Regions from separate parts of the Pseudomonas sp. PME37.24/025 genome, predicted to be linked through region 1. Evidence: predicted binding sites of a transcription regulator. Region 1 holds the regulator's gene; each other region holds the start of a gene.
The links. Region 1 encodes FliA, which starts transcription of late flagellar genes. Its sites were predicted from a motif close to CTAAAGTTTNNNNNNNNNNNGCCGNTAA; they were not measured.

Region 1 (7,754 bases):
GGGGCACGAGCAGGAGCCGGTGCAGCAGCGGCAGCAGGCTTGGGCGCTTGGGCTTTTGGCTCAGGCGCTTTGGCGACAGGTGCCGGCGCCGCAGCCTTGACCACTGGGGTTGCTACCGCCGAAGCAGCAGAACCGGTGCCCACTTCAGTGAACTTGCCTTTACCGTGCAATTCGTCGAGCAGCGATTCGAACTCATGATCGGAGATCAGATCACCGCCGGCCGCTTTAGCGGTTGGCGCAGCCGGGGCCGGGGCCGAAGCAATCGCCGATTCCAGCGCATCGACCGCAAAGTTGCCTTTGCCGTGCAACTGATCGAGCAGTGTTTCGAACTCGTCATCGGTGATGTCGGAGCTGTCGCCTGCCCCTTTCGGGGCAGCCGGTGCGGCGGGCGCCGCGACCACTGCATCGGCGGCGAACTGGCCTTTGCCGTGCAATTGATCGAGCAACGATTCGAACTCGGCATCGGTGATTTCGTCGCTGGTCGCCGTATCGGCGGCAGGCGGAGCAACCACAGGTGCCTCGGCCTGAGCCTTGACGGCATTCAGCGAGTCCAGCAGTTGTTCGAATTCGTTATCGGTAATGTCGCCGGATTCACTTTCAGCGGCCGGCTCTTGCACCACCTCAGCGACAGGTGCCGCTTCATCGCCGGTTTGCGGCTCGGCCAGGCGGGCCAGAGCAGCCAGCAATTCAGGCGTGGCAGCCGTGATCGGGCTGCGTTCGCGGACTTCGCTGAACATTCCGTTCACCGCGTCCAGTGCCTCGAGAACCACGTCCATCAGTTCCGAGTCGACGCGTCGTTCACCCTTGCGCAGGATGTCGAACACGTTCTCGGCGATGTGACAGCACTCCACCAGCTCATTGAGCTGGAGGAAGCCGGCGCCCCCTTTTACAGTGTGAAAACCGCGAAAAATTGCATTGAGCAAATCCGCATCATCCGGTCGGCTTTCAAGCTCGACCAGCTGTTCGGACAGTTGCTCTAGAATCTCGCCGGCCTCAACCAGGAAATCCTGAAGGATCTCTTCATCGGCGCCGAAGCTCATTAAGGGGGTGCTCCTGAGGTCTAAAAACCTAAAAAACCTAAAATGCTAAAACTCTAAAATCCTAGGCTGGATAACAAATCGTCCACATCGTCCTGACCGGACACAACGTCTTCTCTTTTATCGGCATGAATCTGCGGACCTTCACCCTGCGAGAGATGTTTTTGTGGATCTTTTTCAGCCAGCATCGCTTCATGGTCATGTTCGATACCCGCAAAGCGGTCGACCTGACTGGCCATGAGCACGAGCTTGAGCAGATTGCTTTCAACTTCGGTGACCAACTGGGTCACGCGTTTGATCACCTGACCGGTGAGGTCCTGGTAATCCTGGGCCAGCAGAATGTCGTTGAGGTTGCTCGACACGACACGGTTGTCTTCGCTGCTGCGTGTCAGGAAACCGTCAACCCGCCGGGCCAGTTCACGGAACTCTTCAGCCCCGACTTCGCGACGCATGAACCGTCCCCAATCCGTGCTCAGCGCCTGAGCTTCATCGCTCAGGCCGTTGATCAGCGGCGTGGCGTTTTCCACCAGGTCCATGGTGCGGTTGGCCGCAGCCTCGGTCAGCTTGACCACATAACCCAGGCGCTCAGTGGCATCGGTGATCTGAGACACTTCCTCGGCTTGCGGCATGTGCGGGTCAATCTGGAAATTGACGATCGCGCTATGCAGCTCGCGGGTGAGCTTGCCCACTTCCTGATACAGGCCGCGGTCACGGGTCTGGTTGAGCTCATGGATCAGTTGCACAGCGTCGCCGAACCTGCCTTTTTCAAGGCTTTCGACCAGTTCGACCGCGTGTTTTTTCAGGGTCGATTCGAAATCGCCCTGTGAAGATTCGTTTTGCTCCATAGCTCCCCCGTGACGGACTGGCTTTGCACATCAACCGATGCGTTCGAAGATCTTTTCAATCTTGTCTTTCAACGCTTGAGCAGTGAATGGCTTGACCACATAGCCGTTCACACCCGCCTGAGCGGCTTCGATGATTTGCTCGCGCTTGGCTTCAGCGGTCACCATCAGCACCGGCAGGTGCTTGAGCTTTTCATCGGCGCGCACGTGACGCAGCAGATCGATGCCGGTCATGCCAGGCATGTTCCAGTCCGTTACCAGAAAGTCGATGCCCCCGCTGTTGAGAACCGGAATGGCAGTGATGCCATCGTCAGCCTCGACCGTGTTGGTGAACCCAAGGTCACGCAACAGGTTTTTTATGATCCGCCGCATCGTTGAGAAGTCATCAACGATGAGGATTTTCATGTTCTTGTTCAATTCGACCTCCAAGCAGTCTTAAACGCGTCCAGCACCTGGACGCGCCATTTCAATCAATCCGGCAAAGCACTCAATGACTGTCTGGAGCACAACAGATCGAGACCGGCGCGGTTCAACACCACACCGGCTCCATTCGCAGTGTCCCCACACTGCCTTCAGCGCGCTCGCCACTCCCCCAAACGCCCCCGCAAACGGGCCGCGCACTGGCTGTGTAACTGGCTGACCCGCGATTCGCTGACCCCCAGGACCTCACCGATTTCCTTGAGATTCAACTCTTCGTCGTAGTACAGCGCCAACACCAGTCGCTCACGCTCCGGCAAATTGGCAATCGCGTCCGCCAGCGCCGCCTGGAAGCGTTCATCTTCCAGATCGCGTGACGGCTCGAGATGAGCACTGGCGCCATCCTCATGCAGCCCTTCGTGTTCGCCGTCCTGCAACAGATCGTCGAAACTGAATAACCGGCTGCCGAGAGTGTCGTTCAAAATCCCGTAATAATCGTCGAGACTCAATTGGAGTTCGGCCGCAACTTCGTGATCTTTAGCGTCACGGCCGGTTTTAGCTTCAATCGAGCGAATCGCGTCGCTGACCATGCGGGTATTGCGGTGAACCGAACGTGGCGCCCAGTCCCCCTTGCGCACTTCATCGAGCATCGCGCCGCGGATTCGAATGCCCGCGTACGTCTCGAAACTCGCGCCTTTGCTGGCGTCGTATTTGGTTGATACTTCAAGCAGGCCGATCATGCCGGCCTGGATCAGGTCTTCAACCTGGACACTGGCCGGCAAACGCGCCAGCAAATGGTAGGCAATGCGTTTGACCAGTGGCGCGTAACGCTCGATTAGTTCGTACTGCGCGTCACGTGCCGAATTCTTGTAGAGGTTGTAACCACTGGCTGTCATAGGACGGGTCCTGCCGTTTGTTGCACGAGGCGCTCGACGAAAAATTCCAGATGCCCACGCGGGTTGGCCGGCAGCGGCCAGGTATCGACCTTCTGCGCAATGGCCTTGAATGCCAGAGCGCACTTGGAACGGGGAAAGGCTTCGTAGACGGCACGCTGCTTCTGCACGGCCTTGCGCACGCTTTCGTCGTAAGGCACCGCACCGACGTACTGTAAGGCGACGTCAAGAAAACGATCGGTGACCTTGGTCAACTTGGCGAACAGGTTGCGGCCCTCCTGCGGGCTCTGCGCCATGTTGGCCAGGACACGGAAACGATTCATGCCGTAGTCGCGGTTCAGCAGTTTGATCAGCGCGTAGGCGTCGGTAATGGAGGTTGGTTCGTCGCACACCACCAGCAAGACTTCCTGGGCTGCGCGCACGAAACTGACTACCGAGTCACCAATGCCCGCAGCGGTGTCGATCACCAATACGTCGAGGTTGTCGCCGATGTCGCTGAAGGCCTGGATCAGGCCGGCATGCTGGGCCGGGCTCAGATGAACCATGCTCTGGGTGCCGGACGCGGCCGGGACGATGCGGATACCGCCGGGCCCTTGCAGCAGCACGTCGCGCAGCTCACACCGGCCTTCGATCACATCGGCCAAAGTACGTTTGGGTGTCAGCCCCAGCAGGACGTCAACGTTCGCCAGCCCCAGATCGGCATCCAGCAGCATGACGCGCCGGCCGAGCTCAGCTAGAGCCAGGGACAAGTTCACTGACACGTTAGTCTTCCCGACGCCACCTTTGCCGCCGGTCACCGCGATCACCTGTACGGGATGCATGCTGCCCATGTTATTTCTTTACCTTGTCTTACTTAGACGGAGGCCACATTACTGGCTGCGCGTTCACCAACTGAACAATGCATTGGCAGACCATCGATGTAGGTACAAAAACTGTTCATTAATACCTCAGCCAACCCGCTTGGTCGGACTGTGGTAGAGGTCAGCGAACATATCAGCCATGGCTTCTTCGCTGGGTTCTTCCTGCATTTGCACGCTAACGGCGCGGCTGACCAACTGATGACGACGCGGCAGATGCAAGTCATCCGGGATCCGCGGGCCATCGGTCAGGTAAGCCACCGGCAATTCATGACTGATGGCCAGGCTCAACACCTCACCCAGACTTGCCGTTTCATCCAGTTTAGTCAGGATGCAGCCAGCTAGCCCGCAACGCTTGTAACTGTGATAAGCGGCGGTTAGAACCTGTTTTTGGCTAGTGGTTGCCAAGACCAGATAATTTTTTGATTTGATCCCTCGTCCGGCCAGGCTTTCGAGCTGCATGCGCAGTGCCGGATCGCTGGCCTGCAGGCCGGCGGTATCGATCAGCACCACGCGTTTGCGCAGCAAAGGCTCCAGCGCCTGCACCAGCGATTGGCCCGGGTCGACGTGGGTGACCGACACGTTGAGGATGCGGCCCAGAGTCTTGAGCTGTTCCTGAGCGCCGATGCGGTAGCTGTCCATGCTCACCAGCGCGATGTTCTGCGCGCCGTACTTGAGCACATAGCGGGCCGCGAGCTTGGCCAGCGTGGTGGTCTTGCCCATGCCAGCCGGGCCGACCATCGCAATTACACCGCCCTCTTCCAAGGGCTCGACTTCCGGGGTGGCAATCATCCGCGCCAGGTGCGCGAGCAACATGCGCCAGGCCTGACGGGGTTCTTCAATGTCGGTAATCAGTGCCAGCAGATCGCGCGACAACGGGCCGGACAGGCCGATGCGTTGCAGACGACGCCAGAGGTTGGCCTGCGCCGGACGGCTGCCTTGCAGCTGATTCCAGGCCAGCGAGCCGAGTTGCACTTCCATCAGTTCACGCAGGCTGTTGAGCTCGAAACGCATCGAGTCGAACGCACGCGGGTCGACGCCGGTCGCCGCGGCAGGCGCAGGTGCCGGGCGCCGAGGTTCTGCCAGCGTTGGCTCGATCAGTGGCTCGGCGGCGGTCAACGGCAGGCCGGCGAACAACTGGCGATTGGTGGTTTTGTCGCTCTCGCCATCGCTACGCAGGCTCAGTTCGGCCTGGGCGGTGACGATCCGCGACTGGGTCTTGCGCAGCTCGTCCTCGAGTTCCATGTTCGGAACACGCGGGGCCAGCGCCGACAATTTGTAATCCAGGGCAGCCGTCAGCTCGACACCGCCAGCGATCCGGCGATTGCCAATGATGGCGGCATCGGCGCCCAGCTCATCACGAACCAGTTTCATGGCCTGACGCATATCGGCGGCGAAAAAACGCTTAACTTGCATAAACCACTACCTCAGCCGTTGGGCCCTACTGTCGCAACGATGGTCACTTGCTTGTTGTCAGGAATTTCCTGATAAGCCAACACATGCAAACCCGGGACTGCCAGTCGGCCGAATCGCGAGAGCATCGCGCGAACCGGACCGGCCACCAGCAGAATCACCGGTTGACCTTGCATTTCCTGACGCTGCGCCGCTTCGATCAACGAGCGTTGCAGTTTCTCTGCCATGCTTGGCTCCAGCAGAACACCCTCTTCCGAGCCTTGTCCTGCCTTCTGAAGACTATTGAGCAATATTTGTTCCAACCTTGGTTCCAAGGTGATCACAGGCAGCTCCGACTCAGTACCTACAATGCTTTGCACGATTGCGCGAGATACGCCGACGCGCACCGCGGCCACCAAAGCGGCAGTATCTTGACTCTTGGCGGCGTTGTTCGCGATGGCTTCGGCGATGCTGCGAATGTCTCGTACCGGCACTTGTTCGGCCAGCAATGCCTGCAAGACTTTGAGCAGTTGCGACAGCGAAACCACCCCCGGCACCAACTCTTCTGCCAGTTTCGGTGAGCTTTTGGCCAGCAATTGCATGAGTTGCTGGACTTCTTCGTGGCCTATCAGCTCGCTGGAGTGCTTGTACAGAATCTGGTTCAAATGCGTTGCCACTACCGTACTGGCATCGACCACTGTGTAACCCAGGGATTGGGCCTGGGCACGCTGGCTGATTTCGATCCAGACCGCCTCCAGACCAAAAGCCGGATCTTTGGCGGTGATGCCGTTGAGCGTGCCGTAGACCTGCCCCGGGTTGATCGCCAACTCGCGGTCCGGATAAATCTCGGCCTCGGCCAGGATCACGCCCATCAGGGTCAGGCGGTAGGCGCTGGGCGCCAGGTCGAGGTTGTCACGGATATGCACAGTCGGCATCAGGAAGCCCAGGTCCTGGGAGAGTTTTTTACGCACACCCTTGATCCGCGCCAGCAACTGACCACCCTGGTTGCGATCCACCAGCGGAATCAGGCGGTAGCCGACTTCCAGGCCGATCATGTCGATCGGCGTCACGTCATCCCAGCCAAGCTCCTTGGTTTCCTGCGCGCGGGCCGGCGATGGCAGCAGTTCCTGCTGACGCTTGACCTCTTGCAGGGCCTGAACCTTGACCGCGTTCTGCTTCTTCCAGAACAGGTAAGCACCGCCGGCCGCCAGGGCCGCCATGCTCAGAAAGGAGAAGTGCGGCATGCCCGGCACCAGGCCCATCACCGCCATCAAGCCAGCGGCCACTGCCAGGGCTTTCGGCGAAGCGAACATCTGACGATTGATCTGCTTGCCCATGTCTTCCGAGCCGGAAGCACGGGTCACCATGATCGCAGCGGCAGTCGACAACAGCAGTGATGGCAATTGCGCCACCAAACCGTCACCGATGGTCAACAGCGCATAAACCTTGCCGGCATCACCAAAGCTCATGCCGTGCTGGAAGATACCGACCGCCATGCCGCCGATCAGGTTGATGAATAGAATCAGCAGGCCAGCGATGGCATCACCGCGCACGAACTTGCTGGCACCGTCCATCGAACCGTAGAACTCGGCTTCCTGGGCCACTTCCATCCGGCGCAATTTCGCCTGGTTCTGATCGATCAGGCCGGCGTTCAAGTCGGCGTCGATCGCCATCTGTTTGCCAGGCATCGCGTCGAGGGTGAAGCGCGCGCTCACCTCGGAAATCCTCCCGGCACCCTTGGTCACCACAACGAAGTTGATGATCATCAAAATCGCGAAGACCACGATACCGACTACGTAGTTACCGCCGATCACCACCTCACCGAAGGCCTGAATCACCTTACCGGCGGCGGCATGACCGTCCTGACCGTGGAGCATCACCACCCGTGTCGAGGCCACGTTCAGCGCCAGTCGCAGCAACGTCGCCACCAGCAAAATGGTCGGGAACACCGCAAAATCCAGCGGTCGCAGGGCGTACACGCAGACCAGCAACACCACGATGGACAAGGCAATGTTGAAGGTGAAAAACACGTCCAGCAGGAACGGCGGCACCGGCAACATCATCATGGCCAGCATGACCAGCAGCAACAGCGGCACACCCAGATTGCCCCGACTGAGGTCGGCAACGTTTGTGCGTGCAGTGTTGATTAACTGAGAGCGATCCACCGGTATTCCCCGTTCCTTTGAAGCAAACTTTTGACGCCTGAAGCAGGCGCAGGGCGGCTATTGCAAGAAGCCTTCCAACTTTTGCCGGGGTGGAAAATAGAGGGTTGCGCGAGTCACGGAAGATCAAAAGATCGCAGCCTTCGACAGCTCC
Region 2 (7,754 bases), on a different contig from region 1:
TCCTTCGAGAAGCTCAACGCCACGGCATTGGCCAAACATCCCGGCGCCAAAATCACCGAAACCGAGCTCGAAGAAGAGTACGGCAAGTACATCTATCAGGTGGAACTGCGCGACCCGCAGGGCCTTGAGTGGGACCTGGAATTGGACGCTGTCAGCGGGCAGGTTCTCAAGGATCATCAGGAAACGTAATGAAGGTGTTTTCTTTAAATCGACGTGCCAGCAGTCGAATGGCGCTGGCGCTCCTGGCTTTTTGCTCGGTGGTCATGGCCCGCGACCTGGATCAGGACGAGGCCCTGCGCCTGCGCCAACAAGGGGTGATCCTGCCGCTGGAGCAGCTCTTGCAGCAAGCGCTGGACCTCTATCCCGGGGCCAAACTGCTGGAAGCCGAGCTTGAAGAGAAGCACGACGTCTACGTTTATGAGGTCGAGCTGCTGACCGCCGAAGGCGTGGTGCGCGAGCTGGACCTTGACGCCACCACCGGGCATTTACTGAAAGACAAGGAAGACTGATCGATGCGTTTGCTCCTGGTGGAAGACCACGTGCCGCTGGCCGACGAATTGATGGCTGGCCTCAACCGGCAGGGTTACGCCGTGGACTGGCTGGCCGACGGCCGTGATGCGGTGTACCAGGGCAGCAGCGAGCCCTATGACCTGATCATCCTCGACCTCGGCCTGCCGGGTTTGCCAGGGCTTGACGTGCTGGCGCAATGGCGAGCCGGGGGCTTGGCCACGCCGGTGCTGATCCTCACCGCGCGCGGTTCCTGGGCCGAGCGGATCGAAGGCCTCAAGGCCGGTGCCGACGATTATCTGACCAAACCGTTTCACCCTGAAGAGCTGCACCTGCGAGTCCAGGCATTGTTGCGCCGCTCCCATGGTCACGCTAATCAGCCGACGCTCAAGGCCGCCGGTCTGCATCTGGATGAAGGTCGCCAATGCGTGACCCGCGACGGCGCCGACATCCAGCTCACCGCCGCCGAGTTTCGCCTTCTGCGCTACTTCATGTTGCACCCCGAACAGATCCTTTCCAAAAGCCACCTCGCCGAACACCTCTACGACGGTGAAACCGAGCGCGATTCCAACGTGCTGGAAGTCCACGTCAATCACCTGCGACGCAAGCTCGGCCGCAGCGTGATCGAAACCCGTCGCGGTCAGGGTTACCTGTTCGGCGGGCAAGCCCAGTGAGGTCGATCCAGCGACGTTTGAGCCTGGGCCTGATCAGCGTGATGGTGATCGTCGGCCTGGTGCTGGCGCAAACCAGCCTGTGGCTGTTCGAAATGGGTTTGCAGCGCTACCTCGAAGCCGGGCTGCGCAACGACAGCGAAAACCTGTTGGTGGCGCTGGTGCGTGGGCCGCAGGGATTGCAACTGGATGAGCGGCACTTGTCGCCGGCCTATCAGCGACCGTTTTCCGGGCACTACTTTCGTATCGACTTTGCCGACAGCCATTGGCGCTCCCGCTCGTTATGGGATCAGGACCTGCCGCGGCTCGAACACGCAGGTCTGCAAAGCAACCTGCAATTGGGGCCGGAAGGGCAGCAGCTGCTGGTGCTGCGTTCGGACTACCGCCGGCTGGGGCAGGCGATTTCCATCAGCGTCGCCCAGGATTACACCCCGGTGCGCGAGAGTTTCTGTCGCATGCAGCAGGTCGGTCTGGGGTTGGGGCTGGTTGGGCTGCTGCTGATTCTGCTGCTGCAACGGATCACCGTGCGCCGCGCCTTGCGCCCGCTGGAAAGGGCACGTGAGCAAATCGCCCAGTTGCAGCAGGGCCAGCGCTCGCAACTCGACGAAGAAGTGCCACTGGAGCTGGAACCGCTGGTGGCGCAGATCAACCATTTGCTGGCCCATACAGAGGACAGCCTCAAGCGCTCGCGCAATGCGCTGGGCAATCTTGGCCATGCCTTGAAAACCCCTCTGGCGGTGTTGTTGAGCCTGGCTTCCAGCGAAAAACTCGATGCTCACCCGCAGCTGCGCAAAGTCATGCAGGCACAACTGGAACAGGTTCAGCAACGGCTCAATCGCGAACTCAACCGCGCCCGGCTGTCCGGCGATGCGCTGCCGGGGGCGCTGTTTGATTGCGATGCCGAGCTGCCGGGGTTGCTGGCCACGTTGAACATGATTCATGGTGAACATCTTGAGCTGAGCTACCGCGCGCCTGCCGGTTTGCAACTGCCGTGGGATCGCGAAGATCTGCTGGAGTTGCTCGGCAACCTGCTGGATAACGCCTGCAAATGGGCGGATGCCGAGGTGCGGTTGAGCGTGGTCGAAACGGCAGAAAGGTTTGAGTTGAGCGTGGAAGACGATGGACCGGGGATTCCCGAAGACCAGCGCGCTCAGGTGTTCAGCCGCGGTACCCGGCTTGATGAACAGACGGATGGACATGGGCTGGGGTTGGGCATCGTGCGCGACATCGTCGGCACGTGGGACGGGGTGTTGAAGTTGCAGGAAAGCGAGTGGGGCGGGTTGATGGTGATGATCGAGTTGCCCAAACGCTGACCCCAATCTGAAGAACGCCAATTAACCCTGTGGGAGCGGGCTTGCCCGCGATGACGATGTAACAGTCAACATAGATGTTGGATGTTATGACCTCATCGCGGGCAGGCCCGCTCCCACATTGGATCTGAGTTGCCTGCAAATTTTGCGGACAACCACTAACCCTGTGGTAGCGAGCCTGCCCGCGATTGGCTTGCAGGGTCGACTTGACCCGAAGGCTGCGATCATTTGATCTTCTGGCGTCATCAAGGTCGTTGAAAATCAAAGGATTGCAGCCTTCAACAGCGCCTACGAGGGTTGGCTTTGGCTTTGACAAGGCGGCAATGCTCCGGCACAGTGCGCGCCCTCTAATAAAACCCTTTTTCTTTAATCCGCTGGCGGCCTGTGCAGACTGCCGGCCGGACTCATTCCGTTTGGCGGTGATTGCCTCACCGCGCTGTTTTTGAGGTAGCAATAATGAATGCAGTAATTGCCGCGGTCGGCATCATGCTGATCCTCAGCCTGTCCCGCGTGCATGTGGTAATCGCGCTGATCGTGGGCGCGCTGGTGGGCGGTCTGACCGGTGGCCTGGGCATCGACGCGACCCTGAAAGCCTTCAACAATGGCCTTGGCGGCGGGGCGACGGTGGCGATGTCTTACGCCTTGCTCGGCGCATTCGCCGTGGCCATCGCCAAGTCCGGCCTGGCCCATGCGCTGGCTGACAAAGCCTTGGCCATGGTCGATCGTCAGCACGCCAACGGGGGCGGCAATGTCAAATGGCTGCTGATCGGTTTGCTGTGGGTGGTGGCCATCGCCTCCCAGAACATCTTGCCGATCCATATCGCCTTTATCCCGTTGCTGGTGCCGCCACTGTTATATGTGCTGACCAAACTGCAACTGGACCGTCGACTGATTGCCTGCGTCATTACGTTCGGTCTGATCACGCCGTACATGTTCCTGCCCGTGGGGTTCGGCAACATCTTCCTCAACGAAATCCTGTTGGCCAACGTCGCCCGTAGTGGCGTGGATATCAGCGGCATCAACGTCACCCGTGCCATGGGCATTCCGGCGCTGGGCATGGTTTTTGGCCTCGCGGCAGCGTTCATCAGCTACCGCAAGAAGCGCGTTTATGACCTGGAAAAGATCGAGCAGGTCGAACAGGTCGCGGTGCAGTACAACCCAATGAGCCTGATGATCGCCGGTCTGGCCATTGCCGTCGCGTTCATTGTTCAGTTGCTGCTGGACTCGATGATTATCGGGGCGCTGGTGGGCTTCCTGATCTTTTCGGTGTCGGGCATCGTCAAATGGCGCGACACCGATGACCTGTTCACCGAAGGCATGAAGATGATGGCGATGATCGGCTTCATCATGATCGCCGCGTCCGGGTTTGGCGAAGTGATCAAAGCCACCGGGCAAGTGCAGACACTGGTCGAAACCTCGGCTTCGTGGATCGGCCACAGCAAAGCCATCGGCGCGCTGCTGATGTTGCTGGTGGGCCTGTTGGTGACCATGGGCATCGGCTCGTCGTTTTCCACTGTTCCGATTCTGGCGGTGATTTTCGTACCGTTGTGCGTGCAGTTGGGCTTCAGCCCGATCGCCATCGTGTGCATCGTCGGCACCGCCGGTGCGTTGGGCGATGCCGGGTCACCCGCGTCGGACTCGACCCTGGGCCCGACCTCCGGCCTGAACATCGACGGCCAGCATCACCACATCTGGGACACCGTGGTCCCGACCTTCCTGCACTACAACCTGCCGTTGCTGGTGTTCGGCTGGGTGGCAGCGATGGTGTTGTAACCACATTTACCTTGTGGGAGCGTGGCTTGCCCGCAATGAACGATTACGCGGTGTGCCTGATAAACCGCGGCGCCTGAATCGCGGGCAAGCCACGCTCCCGCAATGACCGCGTTCAACTTTTGAATTGGCCTGCCGTTAAAGCCTTTAACCACGCCAAAAAAATCAAAAGAGTGAACGTCATGCGCATGAGCCTGAAGGCTAAAGTCCTGTCCCTTGCCGTCCTCCCGGTGCTGCTCTTTGCGCTGGTCATCAGCCTGACCACGCTGTTCATTCTGCAAGAACAGGCTCGCAAGGAAGTCGAGGAAACCCGTCAGCGACTGCTCAGCGATGCCAAGGCGACCCTGCAAAGTTACGTTGCCGTGGCCATGACCTCGATCAAACCGCTGTACGACGCGGCTGCTCCCGGCGATGACGCGGCGCGGGCGCAGGTGATCAAGTTGCTGTCGAGCATCACCTACGGCAAGGACGGCTACTTCTTCGGCTACGACTCCAATACCGTGCGCCTGTTCAAGGCCAGCAGCGCCGAAGGCGTGGGTCAGAGCTTCAAGGACAACCGCGACCCGAACGGCGTCTACGTCAACCGTGAGCTGGTGAAAGTCGCCAAGGACGGTACTCACTACCTGCAATACAGTTCGCCGCTGCCCGGTAACACGCAAGTGTTGGTGCCCAAACTCGGCTACACCGAATACCTGTCGAAGTGGGACATGGCGGTCGGCACCTCGGTCAACCTCGACGGCATCGAAGCGCAGGTGGTGGTGGTTGAGGCCAAGGTCCAGGAACGCATGCAAGGCGTGGTGCTGAGCATTGTCGGGATTGCGGTGGTGGTATTGCTGCTGATCGCCGCTGCCGGGATGCTGCTGGCCAACACCATTCTGCGTCCGCTGAACCTGATGAAAGCCAACCTCGACGACATCGCGGCGGGCGAGGGCGACCTGACTCGGCGCCTGACCATCACCAGCCAGGATGAACTTGGCGAACTGGCCGGTTCGTTCAACCGTTTTGTCGACAAGATCCACGGCCTGGTGCGCCAGATCACCGAAATGACCTCGCAACTGACCGGGCTGGTGAATCAGGTCTCCGATCAGGCCCAGCGCTCGGATCAGGCCATGGAGCGTCAGCGTCACGAAACCGATCAGGTGGCCACGGCGATCAACGAAATGTCGGCGGCGGCCCAGGAAGTGGCCAAAAGCGCACAAAACGCGGCGGTCGCTGCCCAGCAGACCGACGAAGAGGGCGAAGCCGCCAAGCGCGTGGTGGCCGGCAGCATCGTGAAGATTCATGCGCTGGTGAACGACATTCGCAGCAGTGGCGTGTCCCTCGACAGCTTGCAGAAAGACGTGTCGTCGATTGTCAGTGTACTCGGGGTGATTCGTTCGATCGCCGAACAGACCAACCTTCTGGCGCTCAACGCCGCCATTGAAGCGGCCCGCGCCGGTGAGGCCGGGCGTGGTTTCGCGGTGGTCGCCGACGAAGTGCGGGCATTGGCCAGTCGCACGCAAATCAGCACCCAGGAAATCCAGGGCATGATCGACCGCTTGCAGGCCGGCACCCAATCGGCAGTCGAGGCCATGCGCCGCTCCAGCGAGGCCGGCGACGGCACGTCGGCCCAGGCCAACGAGGCGGGGGCATCTCTGGATGCCATGGCTCAGCTGATCGGCACCATCAACTCGATGAACGCCCAGATTGCCAGCGCCGCCGAAGAGCAAACCGCCGTGGCCGAAGAAATCAACCGCAGCGTGCATCAAATTGCCGTGGCGGTAGACAGCGTCGCCGACGAAACCCAACTCGGCGCCCAGACCTCGCGCAGCCTGGCTGCTCTCGGTCAGCGCCTGGGGCAACTGGTCGGGCAGTTCCGTATCTGATTGATCGTGCTCGTATGGCGAGGGGGCTTACTCCAATGCCGGTAAGTCAAGAAATTTGAGCAACGGAAATCCTGTGGGAGCGTGGCTTGCCCGCGAAGAATGCTCCGCAGTTTTTCAGGGTTTACGCGTCATCGTTCTTCGCGGGCAAGCCACGCTCCCACAGGTTCTGCGCCTTGACTTACCGGCATCAGGGTTTCCCCCTCACCACAGGACGGTGTTCGTCCATGAGTCGCCGCATCGCGACTACCCTCATTAGTAAGCAAACACCGTCCTAGCGTTTGTTTGAACTGGTTTGCGGAACGGGCGGTCATTTGCTTCAGGTGTCGCGCACCCGTGGCACCTTGACGACCACAACAATGGAGTCAGACTCATGATCGACAGTGAAAGTATCTGCGACTGCCCCAAATGTTCCTGCAAACTGGGCGAACATCCGATCGCGCGCCACGGCAAGCACTACTGCTGTGAAGGCTGCGCCAAACATCACGAACACGGCGAAGAATGCTCCACCAAAGGCTGCAAGTGTGCCAAACACTGACAGTCCAGCCAAACAAAGTGGAGCCGTCCAGGCTCCACTTTCAGTTTGAATGTTTGCCCTTTCTCTCAAAGCTCAATTTGCCGGTCGCCAGGTAACATTTTCGATGCCGAATTTTTCCGCCAGCGGTTTACTGGTCTTTTGCACCCGTTCACGGCCAAAGCGCGGGATCCGGCCGACTCCGGCGTCGCAACTTGCCCAGTGCCAAGCCTCTGCATTGTCCATTTTGTCCAGGCGGATAATGAAAGACTTGGGCTGGCCATGAAGGGTGTATTCAATAACGAAAAGTTTTGCATTGTTCATAAAGCCTGTATTCCTCCCTGTTGTAATAGAGGGATCGCGAGGCGCGGGGAAAATTCAGTCGAATGTCGGACGGTGACAGTGACTGGCGACAGTCGGACGCCTCGTGATCATGGAGCCTTCCTGACCCCCGATGATCCTAGCCTATGGCCCAAGGTGCGCCGGCGGAACCGTCACAGTCGGCATTTATGTTGAATGTTCTGGCCCTATCGCGAGCAGGCTCGCTCCCACAGTTGATCTGCGCCGCTCACATGCTTTGTAACCAACACAGACCTCTGTGGGAGCGAGCCTGCTCGCGATGACGGCCTGAAGCCGGACTCAGACCTCAGGCACACCTTTCTCCCAAGCCGACCAATTCTGCAAGATTTCCTGCACCAACGGATTTCCCGTGCGGTACAGGTTCTCCAGCGCCGGCACAAAACCGCCCTGATCGGCGTATTTGAGCAGGTTATCCACCTCGCTCTGGCCCGGCGCCGGCCGGTCGAAGTCGGAGCCGGCGCGCACCACCGCCAGACGCCGGACATCCACCAACCCCTCGCGGCTGGCGCGCAGCAGCGCCTCATAGGTGGAGTTGTCTTCCTGCTGAGTCGTGCAATAGACCCCTTCGTTATTGGTCAGCAGCTTGGTCCAGACTTCTGCCCGCTCACTCAACCGCGTCCCGGAAAACCAGGTATTGCCCGCCAGCGTGTCGCACTGGGTCACCACCGGTGGCTGATTGGCTGGCGCAGACGGATACTTCAAGCGCCACGCCGCCGATTCCTTGCTCTCGCTCAGCTGGACCTTGTGGCTCAGGGCGAAT
Region 3 (7,754 bases), on a different contig from region 1:
GATGGATGGCGATCACCGGACCTTCGGCCAAGGTGTTCAAATTACTGTCGGTGACGATGGTGGCCATCTCGATGATGACGTCGGTATCAGGGTTCAGACCGGTCATTTCCAGGTCGATCCAGATCAGGTTCAGCGGGTTTTGCATGAGTCGGCTCCTCGGCGTAGGTGCGCAGTTTAGCCTAGGGAGGCCATCGGGCGTGCTAAACTCGCGGCCGTTTTACCTAATCGCTGCATTCTCGATACGGAACACCCATGGCCAAACGCCAACTCAATCGTCGTCAAAACTGGCGCATCGAAAAGATTCAGGGCGAGCGCGCTGCCCGCGCCGCCAAACGCGAATCCTCGGCTGTCGAGGCACTCGAAGGCGGCGACCTGGGTCCGGAACAGACGGGGCTGGTGATCGCGCACTTCGGTGTGCAGGTCGAAGTCGAGGCCCTCGATGGTGAATTGGCCGGCCAGGTGTTCCGCTGCCATTTGCGCGCCAACCTGCCAGCGCTGGTGACCGGCGATCAGGTTGTGTGGCGTGCCGGCAACCAGGGTATCGGCGTGATCGTGGCGCAACTGCCGCGTAAAACCGAGCTCTGCCGTCCGGACAGCCGTGGCCAGCTCAAGCCGGTGGCGGCCAACGTCGACCTGATCGTTATCGTCTTCGCGCCGCTGCCCGAGCCTCACGCCAACCTGATCGACCGTTATTTGGTCGCTGCGGAACACGCGGGTATTCGGCCGTTGCTGCTGCTGAACAAATTCGACCTGATCGACGAGCAGAACGCCCCGGCGCTGAATGCCTTGCTGGCGGTTTACCGCACGCTGGGTTATCCGGTGCTGGAAGTGTCGGCCCACCATGGCAATGGCATGGAGCAGTTGCAGAAGCAGCTGGACGGGCACATCAGCGTATTCGTCGGCCAGTCCGGTGTCGGCAAGTCGTCGCTGGTCAACAGCCTGCTGCCGGAAGTCGACACCCGTGTCGGCCCGCTGTCCGAGCTGTCGGGCCAAGGCACCCACACCACCACCACCGCGCGGCTGTTCCACTTCCCAGGTGGCGGTGAGTTGATCGACTCCCCGGGTATTCGGGAATTCGGCCTGGGCCACGTCAGCCGTGCCGACGTCGAAGCCGGCTTCATCGAGTTCAACGACCTGATCGGCACCTGCCGCTTCCGCGACTGCAAGCACGACCGCGAGCCGGGTTGCGCCCTGCTCAAGGCTCTGGAAGAGGGCCGCGTGCAGCAGCAACGGATGAACAGCTACCGCTCGATCATCGCCAGTTTGCCTGAAAGCAGCTATTAAACAGACGTGCCGGCCGCCCCTGACTATTTCGGGGCGGTAGGCCGTTCGTGGCGTCCTACAAAAAACCCTCAATTAAACGTCAGACCTCTCTGTAAGGCCTCTTCGCGCCTGCCTGAAGGACGCGTCTCTTTAACTGCCAAGGCCTTGTTGCGACCACTCAAGTGCATACATTCGAGCCCTCATCGCATTTCTGGCGATACCGAGGGACAGCCATGCAAACCTATCATTTGTTCATCAGCCACTCGTGGAACTACTCAGACACCCACGACAATCTGGTTCGCCTGCTCAATGCGAAACCCGACTTCACGTTCAAGAATTTTTCGGTGCCACCGGACAACCCGATCATCGGCGCAAAAACAGACAAACAACTTGAAGAAGCCATCGAAAACAAGATGCGGCTGTGCTCGGCAGTGCTGATCATGGCGGGGATGTATTCGACCTACAGCAAGTGGATCAACAAGGAAATCGAGATCGCCAGGCGCATGAACAAGGTGATCATCGCGATCAAGCCGTTTGGTGCGGAGCGGATTTCCACGGTAGTACGCCGGGCGGCGCACGCGGAGTGTGCGTGGAACACCAATAGCATCATCAGTGCCATTCGCACTCACGCGGCGGGCTGAACCATGCGCAAGGGACTGTTCATCGGCATTAATAACTACAGCCATGTTTCACAACTGAATGGCTGCAACAACGACGCGATGGCCATGGCTTCGGTGCTGAAAACCGACGCCAATGGCGATCCGAATTTCAAGAACCTGGTCCTGACCTCCGCCGAAGATTATCTGAGCCGTGAAAAGCTCGAAGGGCATATCCAGGAATTGTTTTCAGGCGATTGCAGCGTTGCACTGCTGTACTTCGCCGGTCATGGCAACTTCGACGTCGATACGGACGAAGGCATGCTGATCCCCCAGGACTACAAATCCGCCAAGGATGGAATTCGCATCAGTGACATCCTGAATTGGGCGGCCAAAGCCGTAAAAATCAAAAACAGAGTGATTATTCTCGACTGCTGCCAGGCGGGCTCGGCGGGCGAAGTACGGGCGCTGCGCAGCGAAAGCAGCATGGTGTGCGAAGGCATGACCATCCTCACCGCGTGCAAAAAGGCAGAGCCGGCGATGGAAGGCGCCAACCACGGGATCTTCACGGGTCTGTTACTGCAGGCACTGCACGGCGGTGCGGCGAACATCCTGGGGAAAATCACGCCCGGCAGCCTCTACTCATTCGTCGACAACGCTCTCGACGCGTGGGAACAGCGCCCGGTGTTCAAGACCAATGTGTCGCAGTTCATTTCATTGCGAGAAGTCTCGCCGCTGATCCCCAAAGAGATTCTGCGCAAACTGCCTGACTGGTTCGAAGAGGCGGAGTCAATGTTTGCCCTCGATCCGAGCTACGAACCTACCGAAGCCACGTTCGATGCAGAACACGGCGAAGTCTTCGCCCAACTGCAAAAGTGCAATCGCCACAGCCTGATCGAACCGGTGGACGCCGAACACATGTACTACGCCGCCATCCATTCCACCGGTTGCCGCCTCACCGCCCTCGGCGCCTATTACCGAGAACTCGCGATCAAGGGACATTTCTGATGCCTGTGTTTATCAGCTACCGCCATAGCGATCGGCCCCACGCCATCGCCATCAACACCCGTCTTATTCAGGCCAACATCAAGACCTACTTCGACGTGCTGGATCAGGAATCACAGACCACTGACGACATCACCGGGGTCATCACCCGCAACATCACCGCGTGCACGCACTTGCTCGCCGTGATTTCGGAGAACACCGCACAGTCCTGGTGGGTGCCGTTCGAAATCGGAGAAGCGACCATCAGCAACCGCCGCATCTGCTCGTACCAGATAGGCCCCAGCGCTTTACCGTTGTACCTCGACAAATGGCCGAAACTGAGCGGCGATACGGACATCAATTTTTTCATTGATGCTTATCGTGAGGAGGTAATAACCAAACGCTCGATAGGACTGGAATCGATCAGTGAGTCGGTTCGCGGCATCTACAAAGGAAATGCAGACCTGTTCCACGACCAACTCAAGAACCGCATCCGACGCGGTTTCTGACAGACGCAAAAAAGCCGCGGATCGCGCAATGCTGTTCACCTAAGAGAGTCTTGAGTCAGTGAGAAACCTGTGGAGAGGGAGCTTGCTCCCGCTTGAGTGCGTAGCGCTCACAAAAATCGGCAATGATTGTCAGATTTTTGGGGCCGCTACGCAGCCCGGCGCGAGCAAGCTCGCTCGCCACAAAGGTAGGTATGACTGAAGAGTCTCTACGTTACAGTGCACTCTTCACGGCCAAATAACAGGATTTACACACGCTATCAGCACCTTTGATACCGTGCGAAAAAAATGAATTAATTGAGACTGAAGGCTTCTTGAATGGTCTTTATCAACCCCTGCGCGAAATTTCAGATCGTTCCTACAGCCGTCACCATCGCACCGTATTCAGACACCGTTTTTTTGCCTGCATTCAAGATCGACAAGTCGCGTGATGGAGCCATTGAGATCGGCACTCACTGAACAACAGGCAATCTCCCACTTCACAAAAGACAGAGACAAAAAAACCGACATCGCTGTCGGCTTTTTTGTAGGTCACTGCTTCGGTGGTTCTGCTGACTTCGGAGCATCAAACAGATTCAACCGCTCCCGAAGCTCATGAGCCGGCAGCGGTTCCTTATCCGCCGGCAAGGCATTCGGATCGGCTGGCGGCGCAGGCACTTCGCCTGGGCCACCCTGCCCTTGCGTCGGCACTGGCGCAGGTTCGGCACCTTGCGAACCTTCGATGGCACGCTGGGCTTTCTTGGTCAGCACGACGATGTCGATTCGGCGGTTGACCGGGTTGAACGGGTTCTCCCGGTCGAACAGCGCCGACGAGGCATAGCCCACGACTCGCGCTACTTGAGAGTCCGGATAGCTGCCGGCGATCAATGCACGGCGAGCCGCGTTGGCGCGGTTGGCCGAGAGCTCCCAGTTGCCGAAGTCGCCGGTGCCCGAGTACGGCTTGGCATCGGTGTGGCCGCTGATGCTGATCTTGTTCGGCACCGCTTTGATGGTGTCGGCCATGGCCAGCAGGATGTCTTCGAAATACGGCTTCAGACGCGCACTGCCGGAGTCGAACATCGGGCGGTTTTCGGCGTCCACGATCTGGATGCGCAAACCGTCCTGAGTGATCTCGAAGAGGATCTGGTCCTTGAACTTCTGCAACTGCGGGTTTTCTTCGACCTTGTTCTGCAACTCTTGCAGCAGCAATTCCAGGCGCTCTTTCTCGACCTGCTCGGCCATGCCTTCGACCTGTTCGGAGTCGATCGTCACCTTGTCTGGCTGAGGCTGGGATTTCACCTCGGGGTTGAGGGTGTTCTCCGGCGCCAGGGTCGGCGAGCCGCCCAGATCGATGATGTACGGCGTGCCGCTTTCGGAAAATCCGACCGGGTCCTTGAAGTAACCGGCAATGGCGATCTTCTGTTCCGGCGTTGCCGTGGACAACAGCCACAGCACCAGGAAGAACGCCATCATCGCCGTCGCGAAGTCCGCGAAGGCGATTTTCCAGGCCCCCCCGTGATGCCCGCCGGCGATGCGCTTGACGCGCTTGATGATTATCGGCTGGTTATTTTCCATGACTTAGCGACCGCGAACCGCTTGTTCCAGCTCAGCGAAGCTAGGACGGTGCGCCGGGTACAGAACCTTGCGACCGAACTCCACCGCCAGCGATGGCGGCATGCCGGAAGCCGAAGCTACCAAGGAGGCCTTGATGGCTTCGTAGACGTTCAGTTCTTCCTTGGCGTCGTGAGCCAGGGAGTGGGCCAGCGGGCCGAAGAAACCGTAAGCCGCAAGAATACCGAAGAAGGTACCGACCAGTGCCGCCCCCACGTGCAGACCGATGGATTTCTGGTCGCCTTCACCGAGGGAAGCCATGGTCACCACGATACCCAATACTGCCGCGACAATACCGAAACCGGGCATGGCGTCGGCGATGCCGTTCACCGCGTGGGACGGGTGCTCGAGATCTTCCTTGAGGCTGTAGAGTTCCATGTCGAACAGGCCTTCCAGCTCATGGGGAGCCATGTTGCCGGAGGACATGATGCGCAGGTAATCGCAGATGAACGCGGTCATGCGTTCGTCTTTGAGCACCGCCGGGTACTTGGCGAAAATCGGGCTCGCGGCGGCATCTTCGATGTCGCCTTCGATCGCCATCATGCCTTCGCGGCGGCTCTTGTTGAGGATCTCGTAAATCAGGCCCAGCACTTCCAGGTAGAAGGTGTGGTTGAAACGCGAATTGAACATGCCCAAGGACTTCTTGAGCACATGCATCGTCATGTAACCAGGGTTGGCCTGCAGAAATGCGCCAAGGGCCGCCCCCCCGATAATCATCACCTCGAAAGGCTGGATAAGAGCGGCAATCTTGCCGTGGGAAAGCACGTATCCGCCGAGCACGCTCGCGAATACGACGATGATGCCGATAATTTTAGCCATAGGTAGGAGAGCACTTACTGAGTCGGGTTCAAGGTCATATTCGGAAGTTAAAAAATCTCTTCTTCTACTTATCGGCAAAACTGCGCCAGACTATAGCCAGTTCAGGTGAAAAGCTATTTTGACCCGCGCAGGGATAGGTAATGCAGACGATGATTGCGTCCAGACATGGCTAACGAAACGAACGTCCCAACGCCAAAACCAACCACGCTCGAAGGCTGGGTCAAGCTTCTCGATGGTGTGCGCCTGCCGGTTCCGCAAGCCAGTCACGATCGGGTCAGCAAAGCCATCCGCGATAACCGCAGTTCACTGCGAGACATCGCCGAACTGATGCAGGACAGCCCGGCCCTGGCCTTGAGCGTGATTCGCGAAGCCAACCGCCACACCCATGGCAGCATGACCGAGCCCGCTGAAAACCTTGAAGTGGCGATCAATCGTCTCGGCTTGAAACGCACTGAAGAATTGCTCGAGCGCCTGCCCGCCCAATCCCAATCGCAAATCCCTGTCGCCTTGCGCCAGCTTCAACTGATCAGCCAGCACGCCACCCAACAGGCCAATGGTTTTTTTGCCGGTCGCCTGGCGCGGTTGTGGCAGGACATCCACTGGGGCAGCCTGCTGTTTCTTTCGCCGCTGTGGCCCATGGCGTTGACCCATCCACAATTGCTTGAAGAATGGGAGCTGCGGGTCATCCATGAAGGTGAGTCGGCGCGCAAAGTCGAAAAGCAATTGTTCGGTGTGCGCCTGCTGGAAATCTGTCAGGCGCTGGTGGATGTCTGGCGTTTGCCGATCTGGGTGCAGCAGGGTTATCGGCTGCTGCGCAGCGAACAACGCGAGCTGGTGAAAGTCCTGCGCATCGCTCGCGACAGCGATCACCCATTGCGCCAACAGAACCGCCTCGATGACGACCCTACGTTGCGACGCTGGCTCAATCAGCCCGCCAATACCGTGCTGCTGGCCAATGGTCTGGCATTGTCGGCACAGCAAGCGTGGGACAACCCCCACTGTGAACGCTGGCAATACCTCACCAGCCTTTACCTGCAAATGCCGATGGATGAGGTGCAGCAACAACTGCACCAGCAAGCCGCCAACAGCGCCCGCCAACATGCCATGCCGGACTTGTGGCACCCGGCCGAAGCGCTGATCTGGCCTTCGGGCATGAACCGTGTTCACGCTGGTTTGCTGCCGGCCCCGGCACCCACCGCCGAAGACCTGGCGAAGTGGCGTAAACAATGCGCCGAATTGCTGGTGGAGCCGAGCCCTTTTACCAATGCCATGCACTTGACCACATCGGCCCGAGACGCCCTGGTGGCGTGCGGCATGCGGCGGGTGATGATCCTGATGGCCGACCGCACGCACGCCAATCTGCGCGTGCACCAGACTGCCGGGCTGCCAAAAGAAGTAGCCGGCCTGAACCTAGTGGTCAGCCAAAGCACCGTGCTGCAGCGCCTTCTCGCGCAACAGGCCCAGGTGCGCCTGACGCCAGCCAACAACGCACAATTTTCGGCCCTGTTGCCGGCCAGCCTGCGTAAACAGTTCAGCGGTGAACACCTGCTGTTGCGTTCCCTGGTCAACAACGGTCGGGTGATCATGATCGTGGTGGCGGATCAGGGCGGCGGACAGTTCTCGGAAATTACCGTGCAAGCATTCGGCAAAACCGCGCAGTGCATCGAAAAGGCCCTGCACAGCTTTAGCCACCGCTAGGGGCAGATGCCAGTCAGTTAAGTGAAGGCCAAAACCTGTGGTGAGGGGGCTTGTCGGAACGCCGCATCGCCCCGTTGGACTGCGAAGCAGTCCTGAAACCTGCAACCTCGTTCTGCCAGGCACACCGCATGCAGCGGATTTGCGACTGCTTCGCAGCCGTATGGGGGCAAGCCCCCTCGCCACAGTGCCTGGCCATCCGTTGTTTCCTGTGCCGAAATAACTGATAACAGACCCTCATGACGCTGCGCTACAATCCTCTCCCTTTGTGCTCTGGAGACCTCACATGTCTGACTTCTCT
Region 4 (7,754 bases), on a different contig from region 1:
TTCGGCACCGGGTTCTCTTCGTTCGTGCACCTCAACAGCCTGCCGATTGCCTTGTTGAAGGTCGACAAGAGCTTTGTCGGCGGCATGGAAGAACGGGAAGAGAATCGCAAACTGGTTCACGCCATGATCAACCTGGCGCACAACCTGAATCTCGAAGTGGTCGCCGAAGGTGTGGAAACAGCGGAGCAGCTGGATTTGTTGCGCGGGTTTGGTTGCGATCAGGTTCAGGGGTACCTGATCAGCAAGCCGTTGCCGTTGGCGGAGTTGGTGGAGTATTTGACGTTCGGTTCCAGTCAGCAGCCCGCACTGGAAGTCGTGAGCTAAGCACAAACAACTGTGGGTGCTTTTGTGGCGAGGGAGCTTGCTCCCGCTCGGCTGCGAAGCAGTCGCATAGCATTTGGGGCCGCTTCGCGACTCAGCGGGAGCAAGCTCCCTCGCCACAAAGGCCCGCTCCCACAGGGGATCTCAATCTGGCTGGGCGATTTGAAAACTCGCCCCTGACGACGGCTCGCGCCGAATCATCCGTTTCATCTTCCACTCAAACGCCAGCGTCAGGCTCACCGCCGCACACGCCAGCCCCAGCGCCAGACCCCACCAGACCCCCGTTGGCCCCCAGTTCAAATGGAAGGCCATCCACCAGGCGGCCGGTGCGCCGATCAGCCAATAGCAACCCAAACCCACCAGGAACGTGGTCTTGGCATCCTTGAGCCCGCGGATGCAGCCCATGGCGATGGTTTGTGTGCCGTCGAACAGTTCGAACCACGCCGCCACCGCCAGCAGGCTCACGGCCAGGTTGATGACTTCGCGGAACGCCGGGTCGTTGTGGTCCAGGAACAAGCCGATCAACTGATGCGGCAGCAGCCAGAAGACCATCGCGAAGCCAAGCATTGCCGCAGCGCCGAAGGCGATCCCGACCCGTCCGGCCAGCCGCGCATCCAGCAGTTGTCCGGCACCGTAATGCTGACCGATGCGCATGGTGATTGCGTAGGAAAGCCCCGCCGGAATCATGAACGCCACCGAGACGATTTGCAGGGCGATCTGGTGCGCCGCCAGTTGCGTACTGCCCATGGTGCCCATGCACAGCGCAGCGAAGGCAAACAGGCCGACTTCCACCGCATAGGTGCCGCCAATCGGCAGGCCCAGGCGCCACAATTCCTTCAAGTATTGACGGTTGGGCCGCGACAGACCCTGGCGCAACGGATATGCGTCGTAGGCCGGATGCCGACGAATGTGCAGCGCGAGCGCCAGCGCCATGAGATTGGCAACGATCGCCGTGACCAGACCGATGCCCACCAGGCCCATTTTCGGCAGACCGAACATACCGGTGATCAACGCATAGTTGAGCAGGAAGTTGGCCACGGTACCGGCGAGGCTGATGACCATCACCGGCGTCGCCCGGCCGATGGCGCTGGTGAAGCCGCGCAGCGCCATGAAGCTCAGGTAGCCGGGCAGGGCGAACGGCAGGATCAACAGAAACTGGCCAGCCGCCTGAACGTTGGTTTCGGTCTGGCCGAACAGCAGCAACACCGGTTTCAGGTTCCACAGCAGCAAACCTGCCACCAGCGCCATCAACCAGGCCAGCCACAACCCGGCTTGGGTCAGCCGCGCCGCGCCAATGATGTCGCCTGCGCCCTGACGAATCGCCACCAGGGTGCCGACGGCGGCGATCACGCCGATGCAGAAAATCGACACGAATGAATACGTCGCCGCGCCCAGGCCGCCGCCGGCCAGTGCTTCGGGGCTCAGGCGCGCCATCATCAACGTGTCGGTGAGGACCATCAACATGTGCGCCAACTGCGAGGCAATCAACGGCCCCGCCAGCCGCAGGATGGCCCAGAGTTCAATACGCGCTGGATGCTGCATGATCATCACGCTCGATTGTCAGAGAGAACAGGAAGCGTCGATTCTCGGCGCTCTGCGGGGTTTGCACAAAGGGATAAAAAGGATGGGTGGCATGATTAAAACTCATGCGAGAGAGTTTCTGATAAGTTGAAGCAATCACGCTGTAGGAGCTTTCCTGATGTCCCGTCGTCTTCCTCCCTTGTATGCCCTTCGAGCATTCGAAGCGGCGGCGCGGCATAGCTCGTTTACCCGCGCCGCCGAAGAACTGTCGATCACGCAAAGTGCGGTGAGTCGGCATATTCGTACGCTCGAAGAGCATTTTGCCTGTCGGCTGTTTCACCGTAGCGGGCGCAACCTGCAACTGACCGAATCGGCGCGGCTGATCCTGCCTGGCATTCGCGAAGGCTTCACCGCCCTTGAACGGGCCTGCAATACCTTGCGCGCCGAAGACGACATCCTGCGCATGAAAGCCCCGTCGACCCTGACCATGCGTTGGCTGTTGGCGCGGCTCAGTCGTTTTCGGCACCTGCGTCCGGGGAACGAGGTGCAATTGACCAGCGCCTGGATGGACATCGATACAGTGGACTTCAACCACGAACCTTTCGACTGCGCCGTCATTCTCAGCAACGGGCATTTTCCACCGGACTGGGAGGCGACTTTGCTGTTCCCCGAAGAGCTGATTCCGGTGGGCGCGCCGAATCTTCTGAAGGATCAACCGTGGGACGTTGCGCGCCTGGTCAGTACTGAGCTGCTGCACCCGACGCCGGACCGCCGTGACTGGCGCAACTGGCTGGAGCGCATGGGCTTGACCGATCAGGTCTCGCTCAAGGGCGGGCAGGTGTTCGATACGCTGGAGCTGGGCATGATCGCCGCTGCCCGGGGATACGGCGTGTCCATGGGCGATTTGCTGATGGTGGCGGAGGATGTTGCACAGGGACGTCTGAGTTTGCCGTGGCCGACGGCCGTCGCCAGTGGTGAGAATTATTACCTGGTCTGGCCGAAAACCCGCCCCGGCGGAGAGCGTTTGCGCCGTCTCAGCGATTTCCTGCAAGGCGAAGTCCGGGCCATGGAATTACCGGATGTCGAACGCCTTGGCTGAATCGATGGAGTCGCCGCAATGGCGGCCTTGAGCCATATCCCCGTTAACTACTCAAGTATTCAGCTTTGCCGCCGAAAATCTGCTGATGGAACCTTCGTGCAGGTTCCATGTTTTCCCCACAATCAGAAATTTTGCCGAGTGTGCGATGGGGTCAGAATGATCCGGCCACTGGGTCAGGAGCTGTCATGTCTCAACCTCGTGCTCGGATTGCCTCACAGCTGGGTCTTGCGCTTGCCTTGATTCTGGCGATTGTCATCAGCGGCAGCACAGTATTCGCCCTGCGCTCGCTTGACTCGGCCAACCTCGCCACCCGCGAAGAGCATCTGGCCAGTGAGGCGCGCTTGCTTGCCGATCAGTTGAGCACCTTTCACGGCACCTTGCGTGAAAGCACCCAGCGCCTTGCCGGCCTGTTCGAGAAGCGCTTCAGCGCCGGTTTGAGCGTGCATCCGGATGAGCCGGTGGCCGTGGCGGGTGTGCAGACCCCGGGCCTGCACTTGGGCAGTGAAGTGTTGAACAACAACTTCGCAGAGGTCGACGAGTTCAAGCAGATGACCGCAGGCGTCGCGACCGTGTTCGTGCGCAGTGGTGAGGAGTTCATTCGGGTCAGCACGAATGTCACCAAACAAGACGGCAGCCGCGCCATTGGCACTTTGCTCGACCACGCGAACCCGGCTTACGCCCGTTTGATGGCGGGGCAGAGCTACGTGGGTCGAGCGTTGCTTTTCGAACGCTTCTACATGTCGCAGTACACCCCCGTACGTGACAGCAGCGGTAAGATCATTGCCGTGCTGTACGTAGGATTCGATTACACCGACGCGCAGAACGCGCAGTTCGCCAACCTCAAACGCTTCCGCATCGGCCAGACCGGTTCCCTGGCGTTGCTGGATGAACAAGGCAAATGGCTGGTGCCGATTGCCGGTGTACAAGCGCCGGATCAAGCGGTCCCGAGCATCGTCGGTTTGGCCAAGACACCGGGCAAAGGCGACTTCTGGAACGACAAGTCGCAAGACTTTTACAGTGTTGCCGTGCCGTTCGAAGGCGGGCCGTGGTCGGTGGTGGCGAGCATGCCGAAAAGCGAAATCCGCGCCGTGACCTGGAGCGTCGGTATTCAATTGGCGATTGGCAGTCTGCTGGCGATGCTGCTGGCGGTCGGTGCGGCGGTCTGGTTGCTGCGCAGCAAACTGGCGCCACTGGGTGATCTGGTGCGTCAAGCCGAAGCCTTGGGGGCCGGTGATTTGAGTGTTCGCCTGAACGTGTCGAGCAATGATGAGATCGGCCAGCTTGCCCGCGCCTTCAACCAGATGAGCCAGGCCCTGTCGACCATGGTCGAGCACATCCGTAAAGCCTCGGGAGAGGTCAATAGCCGTGCCCAGGCGTTGTCCGGTCTGTCCGGTGGTGCCTATGACGGGATGGAACAGCAGTCCGGCGAAATCACCAGCATGGCCGGCGCCGTGGAAGAATTCAGCGCCACCTCGCTGAACATCGCCGACAACATGGGCAACACCCAGCGTCTGGCGCAGGAAAACGCACAGCAAACTCAGATCGGTCGTACGTCGATGGACGAAGCGTCCTCATCCCTGGAGCAAATCGCCGGCGCGCTGAACAGCACCGCGACGGTGATCAATACCTTGGGGCAGCGCTCTCAGGAAATCGGCGGCATTGTCGGGGTGATTACCGCGATCGCCGAGCAAACCAACCTGCTGGCGCTCAACGCCGCCATCGAAGCCGCCCGCGCCGGTGAACAAGGTCGTGGGTTTGCGGTGGTGGCTGATGAGGTGCGCAACCTGGCTTCACGCACCCGCCAGGCCACTGACGAAATTTCCGGGATGATTCAAAGCATCCAGCAGGAAACCGGCAACGCCATCAGCACCATGGAGCAGGGCAATGTGTTGATGCAGGAAGGTTTGTCGCGCAACGCCAATGTCGCTTCGGCGCTGGCGCGGATCGATGAACAAAGCCGCTCGGCCGGTCAGCAATTCGCCGCCATCACCACCGCGACCCAAGAGCAAAGCAGCACCGCGACCTTGCTCAGCAGCAATCTGCAAAGCATTGCTTTGGCGAACAGTGAGCAGCGCGAAGTGGTGTCGAACCTGGCGGTGACTGCCAAAGAGCTGGAGAAGCTGGCGGCGGATTTGCGGCATGAGGTTGACCGGTTTCGCTGAGTCGCTGCCGAAATCGCCATCGCGAGCAGGCTCGCTCCCACAGTTGATCTCGGGTGTTCACAAACTCTGTGTTCACCTTCGATCCAAATGTGGGAGCGAGCCTGCTCGCGATGGCATTAACTCAATCCCCGATTTGTCCAAATCCAGGGCTCAACTCCTCATGAGATGTCTTTCTTGGCATTTGTACCGATGTCTCGATTTTTATGCTTGCTGAAACGTTTCTTCAAGTCTATAAAATTGGCACAACTCCAAGAAAGGCTGCTGCCATGACTCCACTCAAACTCTTCGTTGCTCTCAGCGCACTGTCCGCTGCTTCCCAGGCCATGGCTTGGGACTACGTCCTGCTCGACACCGACAAAGCTGCCCAGAACTGGCAAATCACCAGCCAGCAACTCGGGGCAAAAACCGACAAACCCTTCAGCGTGACCCTGCGCACTTTGCACGGCGGTCGACAGGAAGGTGTCAGCATCGTCGACATCGATAACGGCACGATGAAGCTCTCGGTGGTGCCCACTCGAGGCATGAACGTCCTACAAGCGTCTGTAGGTGATGTGCGCATGGGCTGGGATTCGCCGGTCAAGGAAGTGGTCAATCCGTCCTTCATCGAGCTCAACGGCCGTGGTGGCCTGGGCTGGCTGGAAGGCTTCAATGAACTGGTCACCCGCTGCGGCTACGAATGGGTCGGCCACCCCGGCATCGACAACGGCGAACTGCTGACTCTGCACGGTCGCGCCGCGAACATCCCGGCGAACAAAGTCACCCTGCACATCGACGAAAAACCGCCGTATGCCATCACTCTGCGCGGCGAGCTGAAAGAGCAGGCGTTCAAGAAAGTCGACTTCTCCGTCGCCACCGAACTGGTCACCGAACCCGGCAGCGTAGTGTTCGCCCTCAACGATACTCTGACCAACAATGGCGACTATCCGAAGGAATACCAGGCGCTGTATCACAGTAACTTCAGTACGCCGTTCCTGGAGCAAGGCGCCCGCTTCGCCGCGCCGGTGAAACAGGTGTCGCCGTTCAACGACAAGGCCAAGGGCGATCTGCCGGACTGGCAAACCTACCGCGCACCGACCAAGGACTACGACGAAACGGTTTACAACGTGGTGCCGTATGCCGATGCCAAGGGCGATACGCTGACCGTGTTGCATAACAAGGCCGGTAGCCTGGGCGTCTCGGTCGGCTTCAATACGCAAACACTGCCCGTCTTCTCCCTGTGGAAAAACACCGATACCCAAGGGCAGGGCTATGTCACGGGGCTGGAACCGGGGACAAGTTTTTCCTACAACCGCCGGTATCAGCGGCCACTGAACCTGGTGCCGACGATTGGGCCGAAGGAACAGAAGCAGTTCCGCATCAACTACAGCTTGCTGGCGGATAAGGCCGCTGTGGATAAGGCGTTGAAGCAGGTGAGCGAGATTCAGGGTGGGCGGGAGACTGAGGTGCGGCAGACGCCGCTGGTTGATCTTACCAAGGGGTGATGTCGACTAGAGCGTTGTCGGTCGATATTGCAGCGCTTCAGCCAAGTGTTCACGGGTGATGCCATCGATTAGCTCAAGGTTCGCCAGGGTGCGAGCGACCTTGAGCAGTCGATGGGCCGCTCGCAGCGACAAGGTCAGCCGTTAATACGCCGTTTCCAGCCAGGTTTGTTCAGCGGTGACGGGAATCGCGCGAGCCCTCCCAAAATGCCCTACCGGGTTTTCAGTGCATTGGCCAAGCGCAGCATGGCCGCTTCGATTTCATAAGCGGTCAGGGACGAGTAACCCAATAACCAGCCTTGTTTCTTCTCCTTGCCGGCGTACAACCGGCTGAGGCCGGAAAGTTGTACGCCCGCGCTGGCTGCTTGGCGGATGGTTTTTTCTTCAGACCAGCCATCGTGCAGCAGGCAGGGGATTTGTAGCCCGCCAGGAGGGCGCAAGGCGGTAACGATGCCGTCCAAGTGCTTGCCGATCGTGTCGAGCATGATGGAGCGGCGTCCGGCATACAGCTTGCGCATCGCCCGGACGTGGGCGTTGTAATGGCCGTCCTCCATAAAGCGCGCCAGGGTCAGTTGCAGGATTTGTGGCGTGTGGCCGTCCATCATGCTGCGCGCGTAGGTGAAGGCTTTGATCAACTCGTGGGGCAGTACCATGTAGCCCATTCGCAACCCAGGGTAGAGGGTCTTGCTGAAGGTGCCGATGTAGAGCGTACGCTGATACTTGTCCAGGCCCTGTACGCAGGCGGTCGGTTGCCCGTCGTAGTGAAACTCGCTGTCGTAGTCATCTTCGATGACCCACTTGCCCTTCTCCGCGGCCCAGTTGATCAGCTCAAGACGACGCTCCAGCGGCAAGGTTGCGCCGGTGGGGTATTGATGAGACGGCGTGACATAAACACAATTGGCGCCGCTGCGGTCGGCGTACAGCAGGTCGGTGCGTATGCCCAGTTCATCGACATCGATGGGCAGGACCTTGGTCTCGGCGGTTTCAAAGGCCTTTTTGGCGCCATAGTAACCCGGGTTTTCCAGCAGGATCGGTTTGCCGGCGTCCACCAGCAACTGCGCGCACAGAAAAAGAGCCTGGCGAGTGCTGCTCAACACCATGATCTGGTCGGGGGAGCATTTGGCCCCGCGTTCGAGGTTCAAGTAGGTGGCAATCGCCTTGCGTAGCGGCTCG

Region 2: ACZ3HH_RS23325 (methyl-accepting chemotaxis protein) is a predicted target of FliA. The motif match lies at 4,373-4,400, and genes of this name have one in related genera.
Region 3: motA (flagellar motor stator protein MotA) is a predicted target of FliA. The motif match lies at 5,827-5,854, and genes of this name have one in related genera.
Region 4: ACZ3HH_RS27290 (methyl-accepting chemotaxis protein) is a predicted target of FliA. The motif match lies at 2,992-3,019, and genes of this name have one in related genera.

The regions. Positions count from the first base shown of each region.
Region 1 is NZ_JBVHNK010000015.1:44,283-52,036, reverse strand. It holds gene ACZ3HH_RS24790 (chemotaxis protein CheA) at 1-1,040, opposite strand, end outside; gene ACZ3HH_RS24785 (protein phosphatase CheZ) at 1,094-1,882, opposite strand; gene ACZ3HH_RS24780 (chemotaxis response regulator CheY) at 1,913-2,284, opposite strand; gene fliA (RNA polymerase sigma factor FliA) at 2,452-3,192, opposite strand; gene fleN (flagellar synthesis regulator FleN) at 3,189-4,019, opposite strand; gene flhF (flagellar biosynthesis protein FlhF) at 4,137-5,462, opposite strand; gene flhA (flagellar biosynthesis protein FlhA) at 5,474-7,603, opposite strand.
Region 2 is NZ_JBVHNK010000013.1:133,946-141,699, reverse strand. It holds gene ACZ3HH_RS23350 (PepSY domain-containing protein) at 1-189, shown strand, start outside; gene ACZ3HH_RS23345 (PepSY domain-containing protein) at 189-509, shown strand; gene ACZ3HH_RS23340 (response regulator transcription factor) at 513-1,181, shown strand; gene ACZ3HH_RS23335 (sensor histidine kinase) at 1,178-2,491, shown strand; gene ACZ3HH_RS23330 (Na+/H+ antiporter family protein) at 2,945-4,261, shown strand; gene ACZ3HH_RS23325 (methyl-accepting chemotaxis protein) at 4,441-6,123, shown strand; gene ACZ3HH_RS23320 (metallothionein) at 6,494-6,658, shown strand; gene ACZ3HH_RS23315 (DUF6555 family protein) at 6,731-6,958, opposite strand; gene ACZ3HH_RS23310 (purine-nucleoside phosphorylase) at 7,274-7,754, opposite strand, start outside.
Region 3 is NZ_JBVHNK010000002.1:431,708-439,461, reverse strand. It holds gene orn (oligoribonuclease) at 1-145, opposite strand, end outside; gene rsgA (small ribosomal subunit biogenesis GTPase RsgA) at 253-1,284, shown strand; gene ACZ3HH_RS05145 (TIR domain-containing protein) at 1,497-1,904, shown strand; gene ACZ3HH_RS05140 (caspase family protein) at 1,908-2,867, shown strand; gene ACZ3HH_RS05135 (toll/interleukin-1 receptor domain-containing protein) at 2,867-3,352, shown strand; gene motB (flagellar motor protein MotB) at 3,881-4,903, opposite strand; gene motA (flagellar motor stator protein MotA) at 4,907-5,758, opposite strand; gene ACZ3HH_RS05120 (HDOD domain-containing protein) at 5,924-7,456, shown strand; gene ACZ3HH_RS05115 (rhodanese-like domain-containing protein) at 7,740-7,754, shown strand, end outside.
Region 4 is NZ_JBVHNK010000019.1:58,779-66,532, forward strand. It holds gene ACZ3HH_RS27275 (putative bifunctional diguanylate cyclase/phosphodiesterase) at 1-324, shown strand, start outside; gene ACZ3HH_RS27280 (NorM family multidrug efflux MATE transporter) at 466-1,863, opposite strand; gene ACZ3HH_RS27285 (LysR substrate-binding domain-containing protein) at 2,021-2,941, shown strand; gene ACZ3HH_RS27290 (methyl-accepting chemotaxis protein) at 3,127-5,103, shown strand; gene ACZ3HH_RS27295 (aldose 1-epimerase family protein) at 5,370-6,584, shown strand; partial or broken gene ACZ3HH_RS27300 (magnesium chelatase subunit ChlI family protein) at 6,591-6,761, opposite strand; gene pdxR (MocR-like pyridoxine biosynthesis transcription factor PdxR) at 6,794-7,754, opposite strand, start outside.